DNA from 2 places in the Streptomyces sp. NPDC096013 genome. Region 1 is predicted to be linked to the other one. Evidence: riboswitches for the same ligand, from Rfam matches in the RefSeq annotation. Region 1 holds a riboswitch; the other holds the start of a gene.
The links. Region 1 has a riboswitch for glycine ahead of gcvT (glycine cleavage system aminomethyltransferase GcvT). Riboswitches for the same ligand answer to the same signal wherever they lie in the genome.

Region 1 (8,858 bases):
TCGCCCTGGACGACGACGAGTTGGGTGTGCTGTGCGCGGGGTGGGGGAGCGCCGAGCGGTACGACGTGGGCGGGCTCGCGTTCGTCGTCCTGCGTGAACCCGTCGCCGGGCCCGTCGTCTGCGGCGGCAAGAAACGGCCCACCCCGCACGCTCTCACCGGCGCCGGTGTCGTCGTGACGGACACGGCGGGGCGGGTCCTGCTGGGCTGGTCGGTGCGCGGGGTGTGGGAGTTGCCCGGCGGCAAGAACGAACCCGGTGAGGGCTTTCTCGAGGCGGGCGTACGGGAGTTGGCGGAGGAGACGGGGCTGCGGGCCGAGCCGGGCGGGGCGCGGCTGCTGGCGCTCCTGATGGACTCCACCCATGGCATCCCGCGACTGACCGGCGCCGTGCGAGTCGACGCCTTCTCGGGTGAACCAGCTGTCACCGAGCCGGAGTTGGTCCACCGGTGGGAGTGGCACGAGGTCGCCGACCTGCCCACGCTGCCCCAACCGCTGTTCACGCCGAGCGCGCATGTCATCGACACGGTGTGGCCCGGCCTGCTGCCCGGCCTGCCACCCGTCCATCGCTACCCGGTCGCCGTCGACTGCCCCTCGGGCACCGCGTAGTGGCGCATCAGCACTCGATGATGTTCACAGCCAACCCACCCCGAGCCGTCTCCTTGTACTTCACGCTCATGTCCGCCCCCGTCTCCTTCATCGTCTTGATGACCTTGTCGAGGGAGACCTTGTGCGACCCGTCCCCCCGCATCGCCATCCGCGCGGCGGTCACCGCCTTGACCGCGGCCATGCCGTTGCGTTCGATGCAGGGGATCTGGACGAGGCCGCCGACGGGGTCGCAGGTGAGGCCGAGGTTGTGTTCCATGCCGATCTCGGCGGCGTTCTCGACCTGTTCGGGGGAGCCGCCGAGGACTTCGGCGAGGGCGCCCGCCGCCATCGAGCAGGCGGAGCCGACCTCGCCCTGGCAGCCGACCTCCGCGCCGGAGATGGAGGCGTTCTCCTTGAAGAGCATGCCGATGGCGCCCGCGGAGAGCATGAAGCGGACGACGCCCTCCTCGTCGGCGCCGGGCACGAAGTTGATGTAGTAGTGCAGGACGGCCGGGATGATGCCGGCGGCGCCGTTCGTGGGGGCGGTGACCACCCGGCCGCCCGCCGCGTTCTCCTCGTTCACGGCCATCGCGTAGAGGGTGATCCACTCCATCGCGTGGGCCAACGGGTCGCCCTCCGCGCGGAGTTGGCGTGCCGACATGGCGGCCCTGCGGCGGACCCGGAGGCCGCCGGGCAGGATGCCCTCCCGCGACATGCCCCGCGAGACGCACGCCCGCATCACGTCCCAGATCTCCAGCAGCCCGGCCCGGATCTCCTCCTCCGTGCGCCAGGCGCGCTCGTTCTCCAGCATCAGCGCGGAGATCGACAGGCCGGTCTCCTGCGTGAGGCGCAGCAGCTCGTCGCCGGTACGGAACGGGTACTTGAGGACCGTGTCGTCCAGCTTGATGCGGTCGGCGCCGACCGCCTCCTCGTCGACGACGAAACCGCCGCCCACCGAGTAGTACGTCTTGGAGAGGAGCTCGGTGCCCGCCGCGTCGTACGCCCACAGCGTCATGCCGTTCGCGTGGTAGGGCAGCGCTTTTCGGCGGTGCAGCTTCAGATCGGCGTCGTAGGAGAAGGGGATCTCGTGCTCGCCGAGGAGGCTGAGGCGGCCCGACTCCTTGATGTGCTCGACCCGTTCGTCCGCCTTCTCGACGTCCACCGTGCGCGGTGACTCGCCCTCCAGGCCGAGCAGCACCGCCTTCGGGGTGCCGTGGCCGTGGCCGGTCGCGCCGAGGGAGCCGTACAGCTCGGTGCGGACGGAGGCGACGGAGTCCAGCAGCTCCTCGTTGCGCAGACGGCGCGCGAACATGCGGGCGGCCCGCATCGGGCCGACCGTGTGGGAGCTGGACGGGCCGATGCCGATCGAGAACAGGTCGAAGACCGAGATGGCCACGGTGACTCCTCAGAACGCGGGCAAGCAGGGTGGTGCGGGATCAAAGGGCGCGAAGCGCTTCGAACAGGGTGGTGGTGGGCGGGACACCGGCGCGCACCTCCCAGTGTGCGCCGGTGCCCCCGCCGGGCGGCTACAGCCCGGGGTACAGCGGGTACTTCTCCGCCAGCGCGGTCACACGGGCCTTCAGGCCCTCCACGGCGGCCTCCCCGAAGGGACCGGGCGCCATCAGCGTCTCCGCGATGATGTCCGCGACCTCGGCGAAGTCCTCGGCCCTGAAGCCGCGGGTCGCCAGCGCCGGCGTACCGATGCGCAGGCCGGAGGTGACCATCGGGGGCCGCGGGTCGTTCGGGACGGCGTTCCGGTTGACCGTGATGCCGACCTCGTGGAGCCGGTCCTCGGCCTGCCGGCCGTCCAGCTCGGAGTTCCGCAGGTCGACCAGGACCAGGTGCACGTCCGTACCACCGGACAGCACGTCGACCCCTACGGCCTTCACGTCGTCCCGCACCAGGCGCTCGGCCAGCAGCCGCGCCCCCTCCACGGTACGCCGCTGCCGCTCCTTGAAGTCCTCGCCCGCCGCGACCTTGAAGGAGACCGCCTTCGCGGCGATCACATGCTCCAGCGGACCGCCCTGGAAGCCGGGGAAGACCGAGGAGTTGAGCTTCTTGGCGAAGGACTGCCTGGCGAGGATGATCCCGCCGCGCGGGCCGCCCAGCGTCTTGTGGGTGGTGGACGTGACGACGTCCGCGTACGGCACGGGGTTCGGGTGCAGCCCCGCCGCGACCAGGCCCGCGAAGTGCGCCATGTCGACCCACAGGAAGGCCTCGACCTCGTCCGCGATCCGGCGGAACTCGGCGAAGTCCAGCTGGCGCGGGTACGCCGACCAGCCCGCGATGATGACCTTCGGCCGGTGCTCCTTGGCGAGCTTCTCCAGCTCGGCCATGTCGACGAGACCGGTCGTCGGGTCCACGTGGTAGGCGACGACGTCGAACTGCTTGCCGGAGAAGTTCAGCCGCATCCCGTGGGTCAGATGACCGCCGTGCGCGAGGTCCAGGCCGAGGATGGTGTCGCCGGGCTGGGCCAGCGCGAACAGGGCGGCCTGGTTGGCGGAGGCGCCCGAGTGCGGCTGCACGTTGGCGTACTCGGCGCCGAACAGCTCCTTGACCCGGTCGATCGCGATCTGCTCGGCCACGTCGACGTGCTCGCAGCCGCCGTAGTAACGACGGCCCGGGTAGCCCTCCGCGTACTTGTTGGTGAGGACCGAGCCCTGCGCCTCCATGACCGCGACCGGAGCGAAGTTCTCCGAGGCGATCATCTCCAGCGTGGACTGCTGCCGACGCAGCTCCGCGTCGACGGCGGCGGCGATGTCCGGGTCGAGCTCGTGCAGGGGCGTGTTCAGGACGGACATGTTTCTACGACTCCTCAGCCGGCGGAAAACGCGGTGTACTCGTCGGCTGAGAGCAGGTCGCCCGGCTCCTCCGTGACGCGCACCTTGAACAGCCAGCCGCCCTCGAAGGGGGCCGAGTTCACCAGCGACGGGTCGTTCACGACATCCTCGTTGATCTCGGTGACCTCGCCGCCGACGGGCGAGTACAGGTCGGACACCGACTTCGTCGACTCCAGCTCACCGCAGGACTCGCCCGCGGTCACCGTGGAGCCGACGTCGGGGAGCTGGGCGTAGACGACATCGCCGAGCGCGTTGGCCGCGTACTCGGTGATGCCTACCGTCGAGACGCCGTCCTCGGCGACCGACAGCCACTCGTGCTCCTTGCTGTAGCGCAGCTGCTGGGGGTTGCTCATGGCCTGAATTCTCCTGTACGCGGGGGAGTGCTGGTGAATGGGGGACTACGAGGGGCAACGGCGGACAGGGGCGATCCGCCCCAGGTCACACACGAGACGCTACGACGACTGTCACTTCTCGCGCTTGTAGAACGGCAGCGCCACGACTTCGTACGGCTCGTGACTGCCCCGGATGTCCACGCCGACACCGGCCGTGCCCGGCGCCGCGTGCGCCGCGTCGACGTAGGCCATGGCGATCGGCTTGCCCAGGGTGGGGGAGGGGGCGCCGGAGGTGACCTCGCCGATGACCTGGCCGTCGGCGACGACCGGGTAGCCGGCGCGCGGGACCCGGCGGCCCTCGGCGACGAGTCCGACGAGGACACGCGGGGGCTGCGAGGCGGCGCGCTCGGCGGCGGCCTCCAGGGCCGTACGCCCGACGAAGTCGCCGTCCTTCTCGAACTTCACGACCCGGCCGAGCCCGGCGTCGAACGGCGTGAGGGACGTCGACAGCTCGTGGCCGTACAGCGGCATCCCGGCCTCGAGGCGCAGGGTGTCGCGGCAGGACAGGCCGCACGGGATCAGCCCGGCCCCCGCCCCGGCCCCGGTCAGCGCGAGCCACAGCTTCTCCGCGTCGGCGGGGGAGACGAACAGCTCGAAGCCGTCCTCGCCGGTGTAGCCGGTGCGGGCGATCAGCGCGGGGACGCCCGCGACCGTGCCGGGCAGACCGGCGTAGTACTTCAGGCCGTCGAGGTCGGCGTCGGTCAGCGACGCGAGGATGCCGGAGGACTCGGGACCCTGCACGGCGAGCAGCGCGTACGCGTCACGGTCGTCGCGTACGACCGCGTCGAAGCCCGCGGCCCGCTCGGTGAGCGCGTCCAGCACCACCTGGGCGTTGGAGGCGTTGGCGACGACCATGTACTGCGAGGACGCGTCCTCGGTGTCCGCCAGCCGGTAGACGATCAGGTCGTCCAGGATGCCGCCGTCGGCGCGGCAGATCATGGTGTAGCGGGCGCGGCCGGGGCCCACGGAGGCGATGTTGCCGACGAGGGCGTAGTCGAGGAGCTGGGCGGCCTGCGGTCCGGTGACGGTGATCTCGCCCATGTGGGAGAGGTCGAAGAGGCCGGCCTTCGTGCGGACGGCGAGGTGCTCGTCGCGCTCCGAGCCGTAGCGCAGCGGCATGTCCCAGCCGGCGAAGTCGGTCATCGTCGCACCGAGCGAGCGGTGCAGCGCGTCGAGCGCGGTGCGGCGCTTCTCAGGGGTGGCGGTACTGCTCATCGGTCGGTCTCCCAGGGCATGACGGCGAGGTCGTTCCTCCCCATCTGTCATCGGGACCTGAGAGGTTCGCCATGACCGCTTCGGTCACGGGTTGCACCTTGGGTGGGACCACCGGGAACGGCGGTCCGCTTTTCAGATGTGCCTCGCCCGCGCGGTAACGGGGCCTGAGAGATTCAAGGGAGGGACTTGCTCCTTCGGCGCCCCGGCAACAGTTGCCTGGGGACTCTCCCGCGCGGATTCAAGCGGCCGGTATGCAGTTAGGCGGGCACATCATCGCACAGGCTTTGTAACAGGCCTGTGGCCGGACGCGCACCCAACCGCGAGACACCGTGCATTACCTTCTCTTTACGTTCAGTGGGGAGAACCTTTCCTGACCCCGCAGGGAGGACGATCACGGTGACAAGGACCACGGTGTACGCCACGACCTCGGCCGTAGCGCTGCCCAAGCAGCCTTCCGCCCCCGCAGGAGAGGCATGCCGGGCCCGCCCGGCACCGGTCGTCCGCGACCTCCGCGAGCGCGCCGGGCGCAGCCCGCACGGACTCCGCTTCGGCACCCGCGACCTCGTCGTGGTCACCGGCCTGCCGGGCAGCGGCAAGTCCACGCTGATGCGGCGCGCGGTGACGGCCGACGGGGTCCGCGTCGACAGCCAGGACACCCGCGACCGCTGGGACACCCGCACGGCCGGCCTCCTCCCGTACGCGGTGTACCGCCCGTTGGTCCGCCTCGCCCACTACGCCGGACTGCACCGCGTGCTGCGCTCCGCGTCCGGAGCCGTCGTGCACGACTGCGGCACGCAGAGCTGGGTGCGCGGCTGGCTGGCCCGCGCCGCCGGGCGCCGGGGCGGCACCCTGCACCTGGTGTTCCTCGACGTCACCCCGGACACCGCGCTCGACGGCCAGCGCGCGCGAGGGCGCGGAGTCTCGCGCTACGCGTTCCTGCGCCACCGCCGGGCCGCCGCCCGGCTGTTGCGGTCGGTGGAGCGCGGCGAACTGCCGCACGGCGTGGGCTCGGCGGTCCTCCTGGACCGGGACGCGGCGGACGTGCTGCGCCGGATCGACTTCGCGGACTGAGCCGCTAGCCTTTTCAGCCACAGCAGGGTTACAGCAGGCGGTTTCACCAGCAGGCGGTAGGTAGATGGACTTCCCGGCGGACTTCCCCGGACAGGCGTACCCCCACCCGCATCCGCACGGCGGATGGCCGGGCAACGAGCTGGAGGAGGTGCTCTCGGTGTCCCTCGGCATGCCCTCGGCGGGCGGCCGGATCGTCGAGGTGCTCGGCCGCAGCTTCGTCTGGGTCCCGCTCCCCAGCGGCGGCGGCCCGCAGAGCGGTCCCCTGGACCTGCCCACACTCGACATCGAGGGGCAGGCATACGTCCCGGTCTTCAGCTCCGAGGAGCAGTTCCGCCAGGTCGTCGGCTCGCATCTGTCCTTCACCATCGCGCCGGCGGTGGAGTTCGCCCGCGGCCTGCCCCCGCAGGTCGGCATCGCGGTGAACCCCGGCGGCACGGTCGGTGTCCCGCTCCCGCCGCTCGCGGTGGCCGAGCTGTGCCGCTTCGGCCGCACCGCCCTGGACGGCCCCACGAGCGGCGGCCGTGTCCGCCTCTTCGAACCCGACTGGCAGGACGACCCGGTCGACTTCCTCGCCGCGGCCTCCGCCGAGTTCGCCGCCATCGGCGTCGTCGCCACGGCCCGGCGCTGCCTCGCCGCGATCGAGACGTCCGAGCCTGTCATGTTCGTGGGCGTGGAACTCACCAACTGGGACGGCGACTTGAGAGCGGCCCCGATGGAGGCCCTGGCGAAAGCGCTGGGCCGGGTGACGGTTCAGTGGCAGGTCAACCTGGTGCTCCTGGACGTCACGCAGGACCCGGTGGCCGACTGGATGAGGCAGACCGTGCGTCCCTTCTATACACAGGGTCACTAGCGATCTCCGCGAGGGCGGCCGGCCCGGGGTGCGGGGCTGTGCCGATGTGCGGCTCCGCCGCGCGGTCGCCACCAGCCGCACTCGACCGCCACTCGCGAACGCACCACGGGCCCGCACCCCCTGGGCGCTTAAGCTGTTTCCCAACGCAGGCCAACTACCAGAAGGGGCGGTACACGTGAGCGCCAGCGGCACCGCGACCGGCCAGGTCGAGCACATGCTGCGCCAGGTGACCCCCGGGCGCTACGACGCCTACGAGGCGCTCCTGCGCGCCCTCGCGACCCCCCACTCCGGTCAGATCTGGATGCTGCTGTGGCACGGCCAGTCCGGCTCCCCGGACGCCCAGTACGGAAACATGCAGGTGGACGGCCACGGCTACGCCCCATGCGTCACCTCGGCCCAGGAACTCTCCGCGAGTGGCTGGAACCGCTCGTACGAGGTGGTCGACGGCCTGGACGTGGCCCGCACCCTGTACCCCGACCACTTCGGCCTCTGGCTCAACCCGCACGCCCCCGGCGGCGGCGTCGGCATCCCCTGGCTCGACCTCCGCAGAATCGCCACCGGCCTGGAACGCCAGCCGGCGGGCCCCCTGCGCCTGTCGGAGCCGAGCATCGAGATCCCCCAGTTCTACGCCCTGCTCACGCAGAACGCCCACCGCACCCCGGCGGTCAGGGCGCTGCGCCGCGCCTGGGTGCAGCCCGCGCTCGGAGCGCCGTATCTCGCGATCGGTCTGGACGTCTACGACACCAGCCCGCCCGCCGTGGACTCGGTGCGCGGCATGATGCAGCAGTCGATCGGCGCGGTCCCCGAGGGGCTGCCGGTGTCGACCGTCGCGATGTCCGACGAGTACGACCCGGTGGCGCTGTGGCTGCGCGCCAACTCCCGCCCGTTCTACGACCGTGAGGCCCATGCGGCGCCCGCTCAGGCGGGCGGGTACGGATACCCCCCTGTCCGTGGTGGATACTGAACCCGCGAGTCCTCTTCTCAGCTTCTCCGCAGGATTTACGTCTACGACACATTTCTTCGCGCGTAGACGGCGGTGGGTTGCCCCAAAAGACGCCGAATCTCCCTTGTGTCCCAAGTGCCCGGCGTCCGGGGGGCATTACCCACTGTTCGGATAACGGAATCCCTAGTTAAGCATCACGGTTGCGCATACTTTCGCCGTCAGACCTGGCGGGTGATCGCAGCCACGCTGAAGACTCGCGACTCAGACACAGGGTCCAGGTACCCGTGTCCACTGCAAGTCGACAAAGCCGCTAATCCGCGGCAGGCGTAAGCCGGTAACCACCGGCGAGAGGGGTCGGGTCACAGTGACCGCACCGATCGAGACCACGGGGGCGGAAGCCGGGGCGCAGCCGGAGGCTGTGCTGGCCGGCGCCGACAAGGCACAGATCGAGGGCCGTTCCCTTGGACAGATCGCCTGGACCCGCTTCAAGAAGGACAGGGTCGCCGTCGCCGGCGGCGTCATCGTCGTCCTGCTGATCCTGGTCGCGGCTCTCTCCCGTCCCATCCAGGCGCTGTTCGGCCTGGACCCGGACGCCTTCCACCAGAACCTGATCGACGCCAACACCTCACTGCCCACGGGCGGTTGGGGCGGCATGAGCTGGGACCACCCGCTCGGCGTGGACCCGCAGTTCGGCCGTGACGTGGCCACCCGCATCCTCGAAGGCTCCTGGGTCTCCCTGGTCGTCGCCTTCGGCGCCACGATCCTGTCGAACGTGATCGGCACCATCCTCGGCGTCGTCGCGGGCTACTACGGCGGCCGGGTCGACTCGATCATCAGCCGGCTGATGGACACCTTCCTCGCCTTCCCCCTCCTGCTCTTCGCCATCGCCATCTCGGCGACCCTTCAGGGCGGCGCCTTCGGCCTCAACGGCCTGCCGCTGCACCTGTGCGTGCTGATCTTCGT
Region 2 (8,858 bases), on a different contig from region 1:
GTCCGGCACGCCGGTGGGGCCATTCGGAGGTACAGGCCACCACGTGCGACGATGTGCGGCATGCCGCAGCAGCCCCCCGTTCGGAGCACACCCACGCGCCCTTCGCGGCCGGACGCGTCCATGTCGCTGCTCACCAACGTCATGGACCACAGCCTCGACGACGGTTACGCCGAGGCCGCCGCCCGGAAGAAGGCCGCGGGCGCGAGTGGCATGCCGAAGACCCTCCGGGCGAAGCTCGGTCTCGCCGCCGGCCTGGTGTTGGCGGCGCTTGTCGTGACCGTAGGTGCGGCACAGGCGCGGGTGGCCGCCCCCGTGGTGGCCAAGGAGCGCCAGGAGCTGATCGACCGTATCGACAAGGAGACCAAGTCGGCGGACAAGCTGGAGGGCTCCGTCGACACGCTCCGGGACGATGTGAGCGCGCGGCAGCGGGCGGCCCTGAAGACGAGCGGCGGCAGCGGGCAGGCCGACCTGGTGAGCATGCTCTCCGGCGCCACCGCGGTACACGGCCCCGGTGTGCGGCTCGTCGTCAACGACGCGAAGGAAGCCAGCAGCGGCGGCGGCGACAACCCGCGTGAGACCGCGGACTTCTCCGACACCGGCCGGGTGCGCGACCGTGACATGCAGCGCGTCGTGAACGGACTGTGGGCCGCGGGTGCCGAGGCCGTCTCCATCAACGGACAGCGGCTGACGGCGCTCTCCGCGATCAGGGCCGCGGGCAACGCGATACTGGTCGACAACAAGCCGCTGGTGCCGCCCTACACAGTGCTCGCGGTGGGGGACGGCCAACGGCTGAGCAGCAGATTCCAGAACGGTGCCGACGGGCTGTATCTGCACGCCCTGGAGGACACCTACGGCATCAGGGCGACCATCGCCGTGGAGAGCGATCTCCGGCTGCCCGCCGCGCCGAGTGTGATCGTACGTACAGCACAGCCGAGAACTGAGAAGGGCACATCGTGATCGCCGTACTGGGCCTCATCGTGGGAGTGGTGGCCGGAATCCTGGTCCGGCCTGAGGTGCCGGTGGTGGTGGAGCCCTATCTGCCCATCGCCGTGGTCGCGGCGCTGGACGCCGTCTTCGGTGGGCTGCGGGCCATGCTCGACGGGATCTTCGACGACAAGGTCTTCGTGGTGTCGTTCCTGTCGAACGTGGTCGTGGCCGCCCTGATCGTGTTCCTGGGCGACAAGCTGGGCGTCGGCGCCCAGCTGTCGACGGGTGTCGTGGTCGTGCTCGGCATCCGGATCTTCTCCAACGCCGCGGCCATCCGCCGGCACGTCTTCCGGGCGTGACGCCGATGAGCCACGAAGACGAGCGGCCCGAACACCGGCTGCGCAGGGAACTGCCCGAGGAGGTGGCGGCGTCCGCTCCATCGGAGGCGCCGGTTCCGGGGGAGCGGGCCACGTCCGGGGTGACCGGTCGGCAGCGGCTCGTGCAGGGGCTGTGGCCGCCGCGCGTGAGCCGGGCCCAACTCATCGTCGCCGTGCTGCTGTTCGGCCTCGGTTTCGGGCTGGCCGTGCAGGTCGCGTCCAACAGCAACAGCGACAGCGCGCTCCGCGGAGCACGGCAGGAAGATCTTGTTCGCATTCTCGATGAACTGGATGACCGTACTCAGCGTCTTGAGGACGAGAAGCAGGGTCTGCAGAAACAGCGCGACGAGCTGGAGAACAGCTCCGACCAGGCCGAGGAGGCCCGCAAGCAGACGGCCGAGAAGGAGAAACAACTCGGCATTCTGGCGGGCACCGTGGCCGCGCAGGGACCCGGCATCACGATGACCATCGACGACACGAAGGGAACGGTCCAGGCGGACATGCTGCTCGACGCGGTCCAGGAGCTGCGCGCGGCCGGCGCGGAGGCGATCCAGGTGAACGGTGTGCGGGTCGTGGCCAACACGTATCTGTCGGACTCCGGCAAGAGCGTGAGCGTCGACGGGAACAAGATCAACGCTCCGTATCGTTTCAAGGTCATCGGCAAGCCGCAGGACCTCGAACCGGCGCTCAACATCCCTGGAGGCGTGGTGCAGACTCTCGAGAAGGAGCAGGCCACCGTTACCGTCGGGCGGTCGGCCAAGATCGTCGTGGATGCCTTGCGGGCCGCGAAGCAGCCTGACTACGCTCGGTCGTCCTCCCAGTGAACCGGGGGTGCATGGGGACCGTCCGGCGAGGGCATGAGGTTGCGGGGGGTCGACGCACCGATTGGGTGGTGCGTGGTGGAAACTGTCAGGTGGATACGGACGTTGTGAGGATGTCCGGGTCAACCGGTGTGTTCAATCAGGGTTCGTCCTGCCCCACGGGCGGGTCTGTTTCGGTCAAGGGGAATCGCCCGTGAAGTTGTTTGCGAAGTTGTTCGGCAAGAGTGCGAAAGAGGGCAGCGACAATCAGACCGCTCGCCACCGCGCCCAACCGGACGCAGAAGGCCAGCGCCCGCTGTTCCGTGACCAGGTCGCGGGCCAGGGCGCGTCGTCGGTTGACCCTGCGCAGTCCGGCGACATAGGTTTCGGGCAACCGTCAACCTCAAGTACGGGTGGAGGGTTTTCCCCTATGTCGGCCCTGGTGTGTACGAGGTGCGGTAACCGCAACGCGGAGAACAGCCGCTTCTGTTCCAACTGTGGTGCGCCGCTGCGGCCCGGCGCGACCCCGGAGCGTCCGTCCGAGACGACCTCCACGATCTCCATCTCCGGTCTTGAGGCCTACGACGCCGAAGTGACCGGGCAGACGCAGATGCCCACGCTCTCCCCGGAGGCGCAGGCCGCCGTCGACGCCCTGCCGTTGGGCTCGGCGCTGCTGGTGGTCCGTCGCGGGCCGAACTCGGGCAGCCGCTTCCTGCTGGACGGCGAGCTGACCACGGCCGGCCGTCATCCGCAGAGCGACATCTTCCTGGACGACGTGACGGTCTCGCGCCGGCATGTGGAGTTCCGGCGCTCTCCTGACGGTTCGTTCACGGTCGCCGACGTCGGCAGCCTCAACGGCACGTATGTGAACCGCGAGCGCATCGACTCGGTCTCGCTGGCGAACGGTGACGAGGTGCAGATCGGCAAGTACCGGCTGGTGTTCTACGCGAGCCAGCGGGGTTACTGACCCTCCCTCGGACTGGGTCCGGGGGATTCCCCCAGGAAGGTCCATGCTTCAAACACCGAGCGGCGGTGCCGGACACGGTACCGCCGCCGCGGACACTGGCCTGATGAGCATCGGCACGGTGCTGACCGTGCTGCGCGACGAGTTCCCCGAAGTCACCATCTCCAAGATCCGGTTCCTGGAGTCGGAGGGCCTCATCGAGCCGCAGCGGACTCCCTCCGGGTACCGCAAGTTCAGCCCCGCCGACGTCGAGCGCCTGGGCCATGTCCTGAGGATGCAGCGGGACCACTATCTGCCGCTCAAGGTGATCCGTGAGCACCTCGACGCCATGGCGCGCGGTGAGGCGGCTCCGCTGCCCACCGTGGGGCGTCAGCGGGACGGCGAAGCCGCCCTGGAGCCCGTCGAGGGGCCCACCGCGGCCCGGATCGGCCGGGCCGAGCTGATGGCCGCCGCCGGGATCGGCGAGCAGGAGCTCCAGGAGTGGGAGTCGTACGGACTCATCGCCCCGCTGCCGGACGGGGTGTACGACGCGGAGGCCGTCACCGTGGCCGGACTTGTCCTCGAACTCGGGCGGTTCGGGATCGAGCCGAGGCATCTGCGCGCGATGAAGGCCGCCGCCGACCGTGAGGCCGGCCTCGTCGACCAGGTGGTGGCCCCGCTCAAGCGCCACCGCAATCCGCAGACCAGGGCCCATGCGGAGGCCCGTACGAAGGAGCTGGCCGGGCTCACGGTGAAGCTGCACGCGGCCCTGGTGCAGACCGCGCTGGGCGTGCGTCTGCCCTGAGACGGGCGGCTTTGCGGCTGCCTGATCGGTCACCCGTTCTCGGCCCGACTACCCAAACGTCCCGGGCACGGCCTAGGGTTGCTGTGTGAACGAGCTCGATGTCGTAGGTGTCCGGGTCGAAATGCCCTCCAACCAACCGATCGTGCTCCTGCGTGAAGTGGGAGGCGACCGCTACCTCCCCATCTGGATCGGGCCCGGGGAGGCGACGGCGATCGCCTTCGCGCAGCAGGGCATGGCCCCCGCAAGGCCGCTGACCCACGACCTGTTCAAGGACGTGCTGGAGGCCGTCGGCCAGGAGCTGACCGAAGTACGCATCACGGATCTGCGGGAGGGCGTCTTCTACGCGGAGCTGGTCTTCGCCAGCGGCGTCGAGGTGAGCGCCCGCCCGTCCGACGCCATAGCGCTTGCCCTGCGCACCGGGACGCCGATCTACGGCAGTGACGGTGTGCTCGACGACGCGGGCATCGCGATCCCGGACGAGCAGGAGGACGAGGTGGAGAAGTTCCGCGAGTTCCTCGACCAGATCTCGCCCGAGGACTTCGGCACCAACAGCCAGTGAGGGCGAGGCCGGCGGGAAAATGCTGGCATTTGCCACCGGCGTGTGAGTGCGTCCTGCGGCCCTGCGCGAGCGCATTCGGCTAGCCTTTCCCCGCGGTGGGACACGGGAAACCACTCCTTGGGTGATTATCACTCGGCGTGCCGAGTGTGGCGATCGTTGACGCACCCCTGGTGACTGCCTACCGTCGAGAAGGCAGGTCAAGGACGGAGGTCGGCGTGAGAAGCAGCGGCGACGGTACGGCTGGGGGTGCCCCGGAACGCAGTTTCGGGGACAGAGGCCCGTACCCGCTTCACGGCAGTACGGCCGATCGCATTCCGCAGCGGCCGGCGGCAGTGCCGAGCAGCGGAGGGGCGACGTCCATGGCGTCCGAGGAGATCGGCTACCGGGGCCCTACGGCCTGTGCGGCGGCCAGCATCACCTATCGGCAACTGGACTACTGGGCGCGCACCGGGCTTGTCGAGCCCAGCGTGCGGCCCGCACACGGGTCGGGGACGCAGCGGCTCTACAGCTTCCGGGACGTCGTCGTCCTGAAGATCGTCAAGCGGTTCCTGGACACGGGGGTGTCGCTGCAGAACATCCGCAGCGCCGTCCTGCACCTCAGGGAGTGCGGCTTTCGCGATCTGGAGCGCATGACGCTCATGAGCGACGGCGCCACGGTCTACGAGTGCACCTCGCCGGACGAGGTCCACGCGCTGCTCCAGGGCGGCCAGGGCGTCTTCGGCATCGCCGTGGGGGTCGTGTGGCGGGACGTCGAGAGCGCCCTGTCGCAGCTGCACGGGGAGCGCGTCGACACCGGCGAGACACTCGTCGGGTCCAACCCCGCGGACGAGCTGGCCAGGCGGCGCAACCGGGCCGTCTGAGGGCCGGCGGGAGCCGTGGCGGGGCATTGTCAGTGGCGTAGGGCAGCATCGGAGATGTGAGAACCGCGCCCACGATCCTGCATCTCGACATGGATGCCTTCTTCGCCTCGGCGGAGCAGGCGTCCAAGCCGAGCCTGCGCGGGAAGGCCGTCGTGGTGGGCGGGCTCGGGCCGCGCGGGGTGGTGGCCACCGCGTCGTACGAGGCGCGGGTCTTCGGGGTGCATTCGGCTATGCCCATGGCCCAGGCGCGGCGGCTCGCGCCGAACGCCGCGTATCTCGTGCCGCGCTTCGGGTTCTACCGGTCGATCAGCGAGCAGGTGATGGGGCTGCTGCGGGCGCTGTCGCCCTTGGTGGAGCCGCTGAGCCTGGACGAGGCGTTCGTGGACCTGGAGGCCGGGGGAGCGGCCTGGGACGCCGAGTCCGCGCGGCTGACGGGGGAGCGGCTGCGGGCGGACATACGGGCGGTCACGGGGCTCACCGGGTCGGTGGGACTCGCCGCCTCCAAGATGATCGCGAAGATCGCCTCCGAGCGCGCCAAGCCCGACGGGCTGGTGATGATCGAGCCGGGGACCGAGCGGGCGTTGCTGGGACCGCTGTCGGTGCGCACGCTGCCGGGGGTCGGGCCTGCGACCGGTGATCATCTGCGGCGAGCCGGGATCACCACGGTCGACGAGATCGCCGAGGCGGGCGAGGACGAGCTCGTACGGCTGGTGGGCAAGGCGCACGGGCACGGGCTGTACGCGATGGCGCTCGCGCACGACGAGCGGCCCGTGGTGGCCGAGCGGGAGACCAAGTCCGTGTCGGTCGAGGACACGTACGACGTGGATATCCACGACCGGACCAGGGTCGGCCTTGAGGTGCAGCGGCTCGCCGACCGGTGCGTACGGCGGCTGCGGGCGGCCGGCCTGTCGGGGCGGACCATCGTGCTGAAGGTGCGGCGGTACGACTTCTCGACGCTGACCCGGTCCGAGACGCTGCGCGGGCCCACCGACGACCCGGGGGTGGTGCGGGAGGCGGCGGCCCGGCTGCTGGACTCCGTGGACACCACGGGCGGGGTGCGGCTGCTCGGGGTGGGTGTCTCCGGGCTGGCCGACTACACGCAGGAGGACCTGTTCGCGCAGGCGGCCGGGGAGCAGGTCGATCCCCTGGAGGAGGAGCACACGGAGGCGCCGGGCGAGGAGCCGGCGGCCCCCGTGGAGCGGCGCTGGCCCGCGGGGCACGATGTGCGCCACGCCGGGTTCGGGCACGGGTGGGTGCAGGGGAGCGGGCTGGGGCGGGTCACCGTGCGGTTTGAGACGCCGGAGGATCAGGGGCCGGGGAGGGTGCGGACGTTCCGGACGGATGATCCGGAGCTGGAGCCGGCTGAACCGTTGCCGTTGGTGACGCGGGAAGGGGAGGGGGTGGCGGCCGGGGCCGTGTCGATGCCGTATCCGTCGGCGGCGCGCGGAGGCGGGGAGCGGTCGGCCGAGTCGCCACCCTCGGTGGAGCCCAGCCCTGGCATCACCGAGGCCGAGCCGCTCTCCGGACCCGGCAGCACGGACGCGCGGCCCACCGGCATCGCGCCGGACGGTCCGACGCACTCGACGGCACCGGACGCTCATGCCCCGCCCGCCGCGTCGGCGACCCCGGGAAGCCGAAGACCCGGCGACGACCCGTCCGCCGGGCTGCCTCAGCTGTCGTCCGAGCCCGCCAGCTTGCCGAAGTCGTGGTCCGGGAGGGACGGAGGCGGGGCCACGTCGAGGCCGTAGTGGTGGTAGAGCTGGAGTTCCTGGTCGGGGGAGAGGTGGCGGCCGACGCCGAAGTCGGGGGCGTCCTTGATCAGGGAGCGGTCGAAGGGGATGTGGAGCGAGCCCTCGATCAGTTCGCTGGGCTCCAGCGGGACGAAGGCGTCCCTGGAGAACAAGCCCGTGCGTATGGCCGCCCACTCCGGTGCGCCGGTCGCGTCGTCGAGGTAGACCTCGTCGATCGTGCCGATCTTGGCGCCGGTGCGGTCGAACGCCTTGCGGCCGATCAGGTTGCGCGGATCGATATCGGTCTGCACGGGCCCTCCTCCTGGTCGCAACTCATTCGTAGACACTACAAAAGAGCACATTCAGGCCGGTGGCCACTCGAAAGCCGGGCTCTAGTGCTCGCTGGTAGGCTGGCCAGCGGCTGCTGACCCCGTGCGGGAGAGTCCTCCAGACTTCATCGGAGGCGCCGAAGGAGCAACTCCTCCCCGGAATCTCTCAGGCTCACGTACCGCACGGACGAGGTCACTCTGGAAAGCAGGGCGGGTGCCGACGACGGCTCCCGCTCTCACCGACGGTGAAAGCCGGGCACCTTCGGGATGCCCGGTGAAGCTCTCAGGTTGAGATGACAGAGGGGGAGGCCGTCCGGGCACCCCACCGCCGTGGTGTCCCTCGAAGGTCGTGTCTGACCAGGAGGCCTCCGTAATGACCGTCCCTCGCATTCCGCTCTCCGAGCTCGAACAGGGCATTCCGTTCGAGCAGCGTCACATCGGGCCCGACCAGGAGGCGCGGGCCAAGATGCTCGCGCAGGTCGGCTACGGCTCGCTCGACGAGCTCACCGCCGCCGCGGTCCCGGACGTGATCAAGAACGCCGACTCCCTCGACCTGCCGGGCGCCCGCACCGAGGCCGAGGTGCTGGCCGAGCTGCGCTCCCTCGCGGACCGCAACGAGGTCCTCGGGTCCATGATCGGGCTCGGGTACTACGGGACCTTCACCCCGCCGGTGATCCTGCGCAACGTGATGGAGAACCCGGCCTGGTACACCGCGTACACGCCGTATCAGCCGGAGATCTCCCAAGGGCGGCTCGAGGCGCTCCTGAACTTCCAGACGATGGTCGCCGACCTGACCGGGCTGCCGACCTCCGGTGCCTCCCTGCTCGACGAGGGCACCGCCGCCGCCGAGGCCGTCGCCCTGTCGCGGCGCATGGGCAAGAACAAGAAGGGCCTCTTCCTGGTCGACGCGGACGCGCTGCCGCAGACCATCGCCGTGATCGAGACCCGGGCCGAGCCGGCCGGTGTCGAGGTCGTCGTCGCCGACCTCAGCGAGGGCATCCCGGCCGAGATCGCCGAGCGCGAGATCAACGGCGTGCTCGTGCAGTACCCGGGCGCCTCCGGAGCCGTACGCGACATCAAGCCGCTGATCGAGCAGGCGCACGCACTCGGGGCGCTCGTCACCGTCGCCGCCGATCTGCTCGCGCTGACGCTGCTGAAGTCGCCGGGTGAGCTGGGGGCGGACATCGCGGTCGGTACGACGCAGCGGTTCGGGGTGCCGATGGGCTTCGGCGGGCCGCACGCCGGATACATGGCCGTGCACGAGAAGTTCGCGCGCAGCCTGCCCGGCCGGCTCGTCGGCGTCTCCGTCGACGCCGACGGACACAAGGCCTACCGCCTCGCGCTCCAGACCCGCGAGCAGCACATCCGCCGTGAGAAGGCCACCAGCAACATCTGCACCGCTCAGGTGCTTCTCGCCGTCATGGCCGGGATGTACGCCGTCTACCACGGGCCCGAGGGGCTGAGGGGCATCGCGCGGCGGACGCATCGCTACGCCACGATCCTGGCCGCCGGTCTCACCGCGGGCGGT

Region 2: linked by a shared signal. The riboswitch ahead of gcvP (aminomethyl-transferring glycine dehydrogenase) and the one ahead of gcvT (glycine cleavage system aminomethyltransferase GcvT) in region 1 are both predicted to bind glycine.

The regions. Positions count from the first base shown of each region.
Region 1 covers NZ_JBIWGK010000017.1:37,139-45,996, forward strand. The annotation lists gene ACIRB1_RS38435 (bifunctional class I SAM-dependent methyltransferase/NUDIX hydrolase) at 1-605, shown strand, start outside; gene ACIRB1_RS38440 (L-serine ammonia-lyase) at 613-1,980, opposite strand; gene glyA (serine hydroxymethyltransferase) at 2,111-3,385, opposite strand; gene gcvH (glycine cleavage system protein GcvH) at 3,400-3,777, opposite strand; gene gcvT (glycine cleavage system aminomethyltransferase GcvT) at 3,889-5,031, opposite strand; glycine riboswitch at 5,174-5,272, opposite strand; gene ACIRB1_RS38460 (AAA family ATPase) at 5,422-6,102, shown strand; gene ACIRB1_RS38465 (enhanced serine sensitivity protein SseB) at 6,167-6,952, shown strand; gene ACIRB1_RS38470 (enhanced serine sensitivity protein SseB C-terminal domain-containing protein) at 7,128-7,916, shown strand; gene ACIRB1_RS38475 (ABC transporter permease) at 8,260-8,858, shown strand, end outside.
Region 2 covers NZ_JBIWGK010000016.1:3,472-12,329, forward strand. The annotation lists gene ACIRB1_RS37425 (DUF881 domain-containing protein) at 121-957, shown strand; gene ACIRB1_RS37430 (small basic family protein) at 954-1,286, shown strand; gene ACIRB1_RS37435 (DUF881 domain-containing protein) at 1,292-2,128, shown strand; gene ACIRB1_RS37440 (FHA domain-containing protein) at 2,190-3,071, shown strand; gene ACIRB1_RS37445 (MerR family transcriptional regulator) at 3,115-3,852, shown strand; gene ACIRB1_RS37450 (bifunctional nuclease family protein) at 3,938-4,411, shown strand; gene ACIRB1_RS37455 (MerR family transcriptional regulator) at 4,627-5,271, shown strand; gene ACIRB1_RS37460 (DNA polymerase IV) at 5,328-7,019, shown strand; gene ACIRB1_RS37465 (PRC-barrel domain-containing protein) at 6,941-7,312, opposite strand; glycine riboswitch at 7,427-7,522, shown strand; gene gcvP (aminomethyl-transferring glycine dehydrogenase) at 7,704-8,858, shown strand, end outside.